Regions from separate parts of the Caulobacter sp. 1776 genome, predicted to be linked through region 3. Evidence: predicted binding sites of a transcription regulator. Region 3 holds the regulator's gene; each other region holds the start of a gene.

Region 1 (3,270 bases), on a different contig from region 3:
AGGTGCGCCAAAGCTCCTCTTGGGCGTCCTCGGACGGGGCGTCGGCCGGATCGGCGCCTTCGGAGACCAGCAGCCGTTCGCCGTCCCAGGCCACGCAGGCGTCGGGGGTCAGGATGGTCCAGTCCATGGCGGTGAAGCGGCGCGCGAAGAACGGCGCCACGGCCTCCGTGACCCGATGGGCGGGCTCGAACCAGGCGGCATAGGTTTCGTCGGCGGCGCCCTCGACGCGCCGGAAGCGGACGAAAGCCTTCATCTTGTGAGCGGCGCGGCTGACTGCCTTGGCCATGTCGCGGGCGCGCGCCATGTCCGGGTCGGCCGGATTGTCGATCAGCCGGGGTTCGCGCTCCAGCCGCCAGAGGATCCGATAGAGCAGGGCGAGGCGGTCGGGCGCGCGGTGCAGAATGACTTGCTGGGCCAGATCGACGAACGCGGCGGGGACGGTGAATGCGCCCGCCTTGCCCGAGGGGGCGGCGGGAGCGTCCAGGTCGAACAGATCCCGCTCCACGGTCCAGACGACCGCCGGCGGTTCGAGTCCCTCGGCGCGCAGGGCTCGGGCGGCCGCGCGCCATCCCGCGAAATCGATCTCGGACGCCAGCCGCACGACCCGCATCAGAACAGGCTCAGTTGCTGGGGCTGGACCAGGGTCGCCTTAAGGCCTTCGCGGTCGGTCAGGACGCCGGGCGTCCAGTCGGCGGTGACGACGAAGGCCTTGGCGCGCTTCAGGACGGCGCCGACGCGCTTGAGGTCATCCAGGGTCAGGCGGGTGACCTTCCGGGCCGCCAGGATGCGGTCCACGGCCTTGGCGCCCAGGCCTGGCACGCGGAGCAGCGCCTCGCGGTCGGCGGTCTGGACGTCGATCGGGAACCGCGCCCGATTGTTCAGCGCCCAGGCGGTCTTGGGATCGACGGTGAGGTCCAGGTCCTGGCCCTCGGCGACGATCTCGGGCCGCTCGAAGCCATAGAACCGCATCAGCCAGTCGGCCTGATAGAGGCGGTGCTCGCGCAGCAGGGGCGGTCGGGCCAGGGGCAGGCGGTGGCTGGCGTCGGGGATCGGGCTGAAGGCCGAATAGTAGACCCGGCCCAGGCGATAGGCGCCGTAGAGGGTGGCGCTGCGAGCCAGGATGTCGCCGTCCTTGGCGTTGTCGGCGCCGACGATCAGCTGGGTCGACTGGCTGCGGGCGAAGGGCTTTCGTCCCGCCTTCTTCGCGGGCTCGGCGCCGTCCTCGATCGCCAGGCGCATGCGGCCCATGGCGCGCTTGATGTCGGTCGGGCTCTTTTCCGGGGCCAGGACCTTCAGGTCGTCGTCGCGCGGCAATTCGATATTGATCGACACGCGGTCGGCATAGAGCCCGGCCTGGGTTGCCAGTTCGGGCGAGGCCTCGGGGATCAGCTTCAGGTGGATATAGCCCCGGAAGTCGTGGTCCAGCCGCAGCGACCTAGCCACCCGGACCATCGCTTCCATCGTGTAGTCGCCGGTGCGGATGACGCCCGAGGACAGGAACAGGCCTTCGATGTAGTTGCGCTTGTAGAAGCTGAGGGTGAGGTCGACGACCTCCTTCACGCTGAACCGCGCGCGAGGCGTGTTCGACGACACGCGATTGATGCAGTAGGCGCAGTCGTAGATGCAGAAATTGGTCAGCAGGATCTTCAGCAGGCTGATGCACCGCCCATCGGGCGCATAGGCGTGGCAGATGCCCATGCCCTCGGTCGAGCCCACGCCCTTGCCGCCCATGGAATTGCGTTTCTCGGCGCCGGACGAGGCGCAGGAGGCGTCGTACTTGGCGGCGTCGGAAAGGATGGCGAGCTTGCGCCTGAGATCGAGAACGGCCATGCACGGCATGTTATCGTTCTTGATTTGTTCTTAATAGTCTTCACGCGCGGCGCGGGCATGCGGCCACGCGTCGCGCGTGAAGTGAAGCGTCGGGGAGCGGATGCCTCGCGGCCTCCGCTCCCTCGCCGAAGTTAGCCGTTGACGGCGTCCTTCAGTTGCTTGGCCGGCGTGAAGGCGACCTTCTTGCTGGCGGCGATCTCGATGGTCGCGCCCGTGGCCGGGTTGCGGCCGGTGCGGGCCGGCTTGGCCTGGACCTTGAACTTGCCGAAGCCCGGGATCGAGACTTCTTCACCCTTCACGGCGGCGTCGGAGATCGACTTGAAGACGCCGTCGATGATGGCTTTGGCTTGGGTCTTGGTCAGCTTGTCGTCGGCGGCGACAGCGGCGTCGACCAGGTCGGAAACGTTCGTCATCTCTAAGCTCATTCCTGTGAATCAGGGAAGTTCGAGCCTGACGAGGCCGATCGCGTTTGTCACCCGTTAGGGAAGGTTAAAACGCCGATTCATGGGGGCAAAACGCCCGTGGGCCAGGGATTTTCTTGGATTGACCGTTCTCGGAATGGTCAAGTTAGGGGTAACGGCGTTAATTGTGGTCCTAAAAGTAGACCACAGGCCGACTCGCGGGAATGGTGATTCTGCGCGGGAATCGCCCCTGACGGGAAGCCCGCCGAGCACGACACCTCGTTCGCGGCATGAATCGACAAGACCGGAACGCCCTTCAGCCTCCAGCCATTTCTCCTGCACACAGGAGAGAACGCCATGACCGATGTCGACACGGGACAAGATGGGGGTTGGGACGAACAGGACGGCGCAGAAGCGCTGGACGAGGACGTCGTCGGCAAGGACGGCGAGCTGCGCACGTTCGAGGAGCTGCCGGACGTGCTGGACGTGACCCAGGCCGAGGGCGACGCCGATGATGACGACGCTCTGATCGGCGAGGATCTCGACGACGACGAAATTGTCGAGCTGGAGCAGGACAACGATCCTGGCGAGGGCCGCGACGTCGATGACGAGCGGCCGCAAGTCTTCGACGGCGAATAGCGCGATGGCGGCGCGCAAGCTGGCGGCCTACGAGGCCAAGCGCGATTTCGAGCTGACCGCCGAACCGACCGGCGCGGTGGACGTCGCCGCGTCGGAGCGGGCGCGTTTCGTCATCCAGAAACACGACGCCACGCGGCTGCACTACGACCTGCGGCTGGAGCACGAGGGCGTGTTCCTATCCTGGGCCGTGACCAAGGGACCATCGCGCGATCCGCACGACAAGCGCTTGGCCGTCCATGTCGAGGACCATCCGCTGGCCTATGGCGACTTCGAGGGCACGATCCCCAAGGGACAGTACGGCGGCGGCACGGTGATGCTGTGGGACCGCGGCTGGTGGGCGCCCGAGCCCGGCTTCGACGTGGCCAAGGGCCTGAAGAAGGGCGAGATCAAGCTGGTCTTC
Region 2 (3,270 bases), on a different contig from region 3:
TTCAGATTGTCGAAGAGGATTCGGCCGTCAGGCGTGGCAGCGGAAACGGCGTCCAGAGTGACGAAGGACATGCGACCCCACGGTCAGGGAAACGGGAAGGACGAAGCGGTCTTCCGGCTTGCTGATCATGGCGGCCTCCATTGAATGGGAAGGGGCGGCTTCTACGCCCGTGGGCCCAGTTGAGCAAGCGGAGCCGCCGCAAACGGCAACCGCAAGGATCGGGTGTCGCCAGACGCTCCGCGGCGCGACAACAGTGGCGACAGAGGAGTTCCCCCATGACCTACGCCGTCACCAGCCTGCCCGCCGAGCCGTTCGCACCGCTGTTTTCGATGGACGACGAAACGCTGGTCGCCCACGGCGCCCGCCGCGTCGTCGCCGACGCGCCGCTGGGCTTTCCCTGCCGCGTCAGCCTGGACGACGCCAAGCCGGGCGAGACCCTGATCCTGGTCAACTACGAGCACCAGTCCGCGCCGACGCCGTTCCGCGCCAGCCACGCGATCTTCGTGCGCGAAGGGGTCGAGCCGGTCGCTACGGTCGACGAGATGCCGCCCGCCCTGCGCCGTCGCCTGCTGGCCCTGCGCGCCTTCGACCGGGACGGCATGATGCGCGCCGCCGACATCGTCGAGGGCGCCCAGGCCGACGCCCTGATCGCGACGCTGTTCGAGGATCCGCAGATCGCCTATCTGCACGCCCACTACGCCAAGTGGGGCTGCTACGCCGCGCGGATCGACAGGGCTTGAGGGCCTAGGAGGCCGCCATCTCGCGCAGGACCCAGACCAGCGAGCCGATCCCGCCGCAGAACACCATCATGTCGATGATGATCGAGCGCTGCTTGGGCCCCTTCAGCGCGTCGAACGCGTCCTGCTTGGCTTCCTGCTTTTCGCTGGCGGCCTTCTTGGCCATGGCTCGGTCCCTTAGTAGGTCGAGCCCCCGCCCGATCGTGGCGGTTAGATCATGCGTGGACTGAAGAACCCGCTTCCAAACAGGGTTTAACGAGTCTCAACGGCCAAGGTGGGCGGGGAGAAGCGGGTTCGTCGCTTTTTCGTCGCGCGCCCCTGTAACCTCGACCTTGCGCGCTTCGTAATCACCTCCAGTACCCTCGGAGGTTTCCGATGAAGCCCGTGTTCGCCGCCCTCGCTCTGCTGTCCGCCGCCACCCCGGCCGTCGCCGCTGACCGACCCGTCGTGATCGAGCTGTTCCAGAGCCAGGGCTGCTCGTCCTGCCCGCCGGCCAACGCCAATCTCAACGCCATCGCCGGCCGCCCCGATGTGCTGGCCCTGAGCTTCGGCGTCACCTACTGGGATCAGCTGGGCTGGAAGGACACCTTCGCCACCAAGGCCTATACCGACCGCCAGCGCGCCTATGCCCGGGCGCTGGGCGTCCAGCTGGGCACGCCCGAGATGGTGATCGAAGGGCGTGACAGCGTCGTCGGTATGGATCCGCGCCAGGTGGACAGCGCTTTGCGCAACGCCCGCCCGGTCAACGAGACCCGCATCGCCAGCGCCTCGGGCAGTGTCCAGATCGCCGCCGGCCGCACGCCGAACCGGCCCGCGGACGTCTGGCTGGTGCGCTACGACCCGCGCGTGCAGCGGGTGTCCATCCAGCGCGGCGAGAACGGCGGCAAGACCCTGCCCCACCGCGACATCGTCCGGCAGCTGACCCGCCTGGGCGCCTGGAACGGCGCGGCCGTCAGCTTCACCCCGCCGGCTTCGCCCGACCCCGCGTATCGCACGGCGGTGCTGGTCCAGGCGCCGGACGGCGGCCCGATCCTGGCCGCGGCGCGGTTGGATTAAGGCTCGTTACCCGGCCGAGCGGCGCCCTACGAGAGGCGGGTTGCTGACATCCACTGTCAGCAGAAACGGCGCCTCTCGCGCGCGACATTTGTTCGCATCTTGTTCTTGTGTTAATTCGCGCCCTGAGCCCTACATATAGCCGCTGCGCTGCGACCAATGTCGCGGTCCAACGTTCCGGAAAACATGGCTGAGCAACTGAACTTCATCCGCGTTCGCGGCGCCCGTGAGCACAATCTGAAGGACGTCAGCGTCGACATCCCGCGTGGCGAGCTGGTCGTGCTGACCGGCCTGTCGGGCTCGGGCAAGTCGTCCCTGGCCTTCGACACGATCTATGCCGAGGGCCAGCGCCGCTATGTGGAAAGCCTGTCGGCCTATGCGCGTCAGTTCCTGGAGCTGATGAGCAAGCCCGACGTCGACCTGATTGAGGGCCTGTCGCCCGCGATCTCGATCGAGCAGAAGACGACGTCGCGCAACCCGCGCTCGACCGTCGGCACGGTGACCGAGATCCACGACTACATGCGCCTGCTGTGGGCGCGGGTCGGGGTCCCCTACTCGCCCGCCACCGGCCTGCCGATCGAGAGCCAGACCATCAGCCAGATGGTCGACAAGATCACCGCCCTGCCCGAAGGCACGCGCCTCTATCTGCTGGCCCCAGTCGTTCGCGACCGCAAGGGCGAGTACAAGAAGGAGATCGCCGAGTGGCAGAAGGCCGGCTTCCAGCGGCTGAAGATCGACGGCGAATACTATCCGATCGAGGATGCGCCGATCCTCGACAAGAAATTCAAGCACGACATCGACGTTGTCGTGGACCGCGTGGTCACCAAGCCCGACATGGAGCAGCGCCTGGCCGACTCCATCGAGCAGGCCCTGCGTCTGGCCGATGGCTTGGCCGTCGCCGAGTTCGCCAATATCGAAGAAGGCGAGACCGAGCCGAGGCGGATCCTGTTCTCGGAACGCTTCGCCTGTCCGGTCAGCGGCTTCACGATCGCCGAGATCGAGCCGCGCCTGTTCTCGTTCAACAATCCGGCCGGCGCCTGCCCGGTCTGCGACGGCCTGGGCGCCAAGCTGGCCTTCGACGCCGACCTGGTCATTCCGGACAAGGACAAGAGCCTGCACAAGGGCGCGGTCGCGCCATGGGCGCGGGGTCCGTCGCCGCTCTACACCCAGACCCTGCAGGCCCTGGCCCGCCACTACGGCTTCTCGATGGACGAGCCGTGGCACAAGCTGTCGCCGGACGCGCGCGACGTGGTGCTGAACGGGTCGAAGGGGACGAAGATCAAGTTCGTCTACGACGACAACGCCCGCAAGTACGAGGTCGAGAAGCCCTTCGAAGGCGTGCTGCCGAACCTGGAACGCCGCTGGCGCGAGACGGACTCGAGCTGGGTGCGCGAGGAATTGGGCCGCTACCAGTCCGACACGCCCTGCGAGACCTGCCACGGCAAGCGCCTGAAGCCGGAAGCCCTGGCCGTGAAGATCG
Region 3 (3,270 bases):
GCGAGACGCCGACCTACCGCCGGAACTGGGCATGGGCTTCATCCCGGCCGAGAACCTGGTCGGCCGCGCCGAACGCGTGCTGTTCTCGTGGAACGGTCACGGCCTGCGGCTGGATCGCACCTTCCGCAAGCTGCCCGCGCCCAAGGTTGGCTAGAGCCCGGCGCGCCGCTAGGGTCCGGCCCGCTTCGGATCGAAAGGGAATCGGATGCGGGACGGCTCTTTCCTGGCGGCGCTGCGTAACGCCACGCCCGCGCCGCTGCGCCCGGTTCTGGGCCGCCTGCGCCGCGCCTTGAGCGGCGCGCCCGCCGTCGTTATCGAGCCGCCGGTCGACCCCAACGCGGTCGCCGCCCCGCAAGAGCTCTGGCACCTGGTCGGGGCCGCCGACGCCGACTTCGTCCGGGTCGGTCAGGAGTTCAAGCGGCTGTTCATCGAGGCCGGACTGCAGCCGCATCACGCCATTCTCGATGTCGGCTGCGGCATCGGTCGCGCCGCCGCGCCCCTGGTCGACTATCTGGACGAGAACGGCCGGTACAGCGGCTTCGACGTGATGGCCCAGGCCATCGCCTGGTGCAAAGCCAACATCGCCGTCGGCGATCCACGCTTCGACTTCATCCACGCCGACATGCACAGCGACCGGTACAATCCGGAAGGCTCGCAGCCGGCCAGCGCCTTCGTCTTCCCGTATTCCGACGCCAGCTTCGACTATGTCTGGCTAGGCTCGGTGTTCACCCACCTGCTGACCGAGGACAAGGACCAGTTCTCGCGCGAGATCGCCCGGGTGCTGAAGCCCGGCGGCATCAGCATCGTCTCCTGGTACCTGATCGACGACGAGGCCCGCGACAATACCGGCAACGGCCAGATCGCTTTCGATTTCGTCCACGCCCTGGACGGCTGCTGGACCGCGACGCCGGACCTGCCCGAGTCGGTGATCGGCTACGACCTTGAGCCGGTCCTCGTTCAGTACGACGAACTGGGTCTCGACGTGCTCAACCAGGCCCTGGGGGTCTGGCGGCGTCAGCCCATGCAGGACCAGGATATCATCGTGGCCCGCAAGCGCGCCTGAAAGCTTTCGTTAAGCTTTTGATTCTGGTGGCTATTTACCGCGTCGCCGGACGTAGCTGTTGATTTTACTGATCTTTCCGACCCGCCGTGGCCGTGACTTGACTTTGACGCGGAACGCCTAGAGAACATTCGCAAGGTTTGCGGTTTGTTCCGCGCTCCAGCCGAGGTCGCCATGCTCACCCGTAAGCAGCACGAACTGCTGATGTTCATCCACGAGCGGATCAAGGAGACCGGCGTCTCCCCCTCGTTCGACGAGATGAAGGAGGCCCTGGATCTGGCCTCGAAGTCGGGCATCCACCGGCTGATCACCGCCTTGGAGGAGCGCGGCTTCATCCGCCGCCTCGCCCACCGGGCCCGAGCGCTTGAGGTGGTGAAGCTGCCGCAGCAGGCCACGACCGCGGCGCCGCCCAAGGGACGGGGCGCCTTCCGCCCGCAGGTGTTCGAAGGCGGTGGCGCGCCGCCCCCGGCCCAAACGACCGCGGCCCCAGCCAACGACAGCCGCGAGCTGCCGATCCTCGGCAAGATCGCCGCCGGCACGCCGATCGACGCCATCCAGCACGAGCGCGAGCGCCTGCCAGTGCCCGAGTCGATGCTGGGCGGCGGCGAACACTATGTTCTCGAGGTCCAAGGGGACTCGATGATCGAGGCCGGCATCCTCGACGGCGACTACGTCATCATCAAGAAGGGCGACACCGCCACCTCGGGCGAAATCGTCGTCGCCCTGGTCGGCGAGGAAGCCACCTTGAAGCGCCTGCGCAAGAAGGGTGGCTCGATCGCCCTGGAAGCGGCCAACCCCAAGTACGAGACCCGCATCTTCGGCCCCGACCAGGTCGAGGTGCAGGGCAAGCTGGTCGGCCTGATCCGCCGGTATCACTAACGTTATTCTGTCATCCCGGCGAAAGCCGGGACCGCCGCAAGCTCGGCGTTTCCGGCGGTCCCGGATCGGTCCTTTAGACCGTCCGGGATGACACTTGGAACTAGGCCTTGGGCGTCAGACGCCCCTCCTCCGCCAGCAGCTTGGCCGTCTTGTCGAAGCCGGCCCAGGCGGCGGCGGCCAGCGAACCGCCGGTGCTGACCCGGCGCACACCCAGCGCCCCCAGGCTGTCGACCGACATCTCCGCCCCCCAGAACAGGACGTTGACCGGCTTGGGCGCGACGGCCTCAACAATGGCCTTGATCTCATCGGGATCGGTGACCGCCGGCGCGTAGAGAACATCGGCTCCGGCCGCCGCGTAGGCCTTGAGGCGCTCGAGCGTCGGAGCCAGGTCGCGAACGCCCCGCAGGTAGCCCTCGGTGCGCCCGACCAGCATCACGTCCTGGCCGGAGACGTCGATGGCGGCCCGGGCGGCTTTGAGGCGCTCCACGGCGACCGGAAGGTCATAGAGGCCGGTTCCCGACCAGTCCTCGATCGACAGGCCCGCGACGCCGGCCTCGATGGCCAGGGTCACATTCTCGCCGACGCCCTCGGCGGTGTCGGAGAAACCGTTCTCGAAGTCGGCATTCACCGGCAGGTCCGTGACGGCGCAAAGATAGCGCAGGTGTGCGACCACCTCGTCGCGGGTGACTTGGCCGTCGTCCTTACCCATCGCCCAGGCCATGCCGGCGCTGGTCGAGGCCAGGGCCTTGAAGCCCAGCTTCTGAAGCCGCTTGGCGCTGCCGGCGTCCCACGGATTGGGCAGGGCGAAGCAGCCTTCGGCATGCAGCGCGCGGAAGGCCGCGCGGCGGGCGGCGAACGGATTGGACATGGCTACTCCTCCGAGGCGCGTTGGCTCGCGCTCATGACGACGCTTAGCGTCAGGGTGTGACATGGGGTGTCAGCAGGCCGCTCCAAGGGCGGTCGCCGCGCAAGGGCTGGGCCCAGACGATGCGCCAGCCATCCGGGCGGCGATAGAGCTCCGCGGCGCCGCCTCGAGCGAAATCCTCGGCTGTCAGCAGCACCGCGTCGGCGCACAAAGGCGGGATCCGTTCCGGCGCAGCCGCGCGGACCACCACCACCTCACTGCGCACGCAAAGGCCTGACAGCGTCTCGGCGTCCGGCGTCTTGCGGCTCCAGGCGATCGATAGCCGGACCGGAGCCCCCAGAGCCGGGGCGCAGGTGCGCTTGTCACAGGCATAGAGGCTCCAGGTCGCTGGGGTCAGGCCCCGTCGCCGCGCCCACAGCTCGGCCCCAAACCGCTTGGCGTCGGTGCGCAGCAGCACGGCGGCGTC

What was found. The regulator LexA, encoded in region 3, represses DNA repair genes until DNA is damaged. The targets are predictions, from matches to a motif close to ATGTTCNCNANNTGTTCT.
Region 1: ABIC66_RS07805 (putative DNA modification/repair radical SAM protein) is a predicted target of LexA. The motif match lies at 1,844-1,861, and genes of this name have one in related genera.
Region 2: uvrA (excinuclease ABC subunit UvrA) is a predicted target of LexA. The motif match lies at 1,882-1,899, and genes of this name have one in related genera.

Annotation. Positions count from the first base shown of each region.
Region 1 covers NZ_JBEPMI010000002.1:513,078-516,347, reverse strand. The annotation lists gene ABIC66_RS07810 (UdgX family uracil-DNA binding protein) at 1-610, opposite strand, end outside; gene ABIC66_RS07805 (putative DNA modification/repair radical SAM protein) at 610-1,839, opposite strand; gene ABIC66_RS07800 (HU family DNA-binding protein) at 1,962-2,243, opposite strand; gene ABIC66_RS07795 (hypothetical protein) at 2,589-2,870, shown strand; gene ligD (DNA ligase D) at 2,875-3,270, shown strand, end outside.
Region 2 covers NZ_JBEPMI010000002.1:640,590-643,859, forward strand. The annotation lists gene ABIC66_RS08405 (ABC-F family ATP-binding cassette domain-containing protein) at 1-71, opposite strand, end outside; gene ABIC66_RS08410 (hypothetical protein) at 28-141, opposite strand; gene ABIC66_RS08415 (DUF1203 domain-containing protein) at 276-740, shown strand; gene ABIC66_RS08420 (hypothetical protein) at 745-903, opposite strand; gene ABIC66_RS08425 (DUF1223 domain-containing protein) at 1,113-1,793, shown strand; gene uvrA (excinuclease ABC subunit UvrA) at 1,977-3,270, shown strand, end outside.
Region 3 covers NZ_JBEPMI010000007.1:363,520-366,789, forward strand. The annotation lists gene lepB (signal peptidase I) at 1-154, shown strand, start outside; gene ABIC66_RS20235 (class I SAM-dependent methyltransferase) at 206-1,063, shown strand; gene lexA (transcriptional repressor LexA) at 1,235-1,939, shown strand; gene ABIC66_RS20245 (isocitrate lyase/PEP mutase family protein) at 2,040-2,807, opposite strand; gene ABIC66_RS20250 (ComEC/Rec2 family competence protein) at 2,857-3,270, opposite strand, start outside.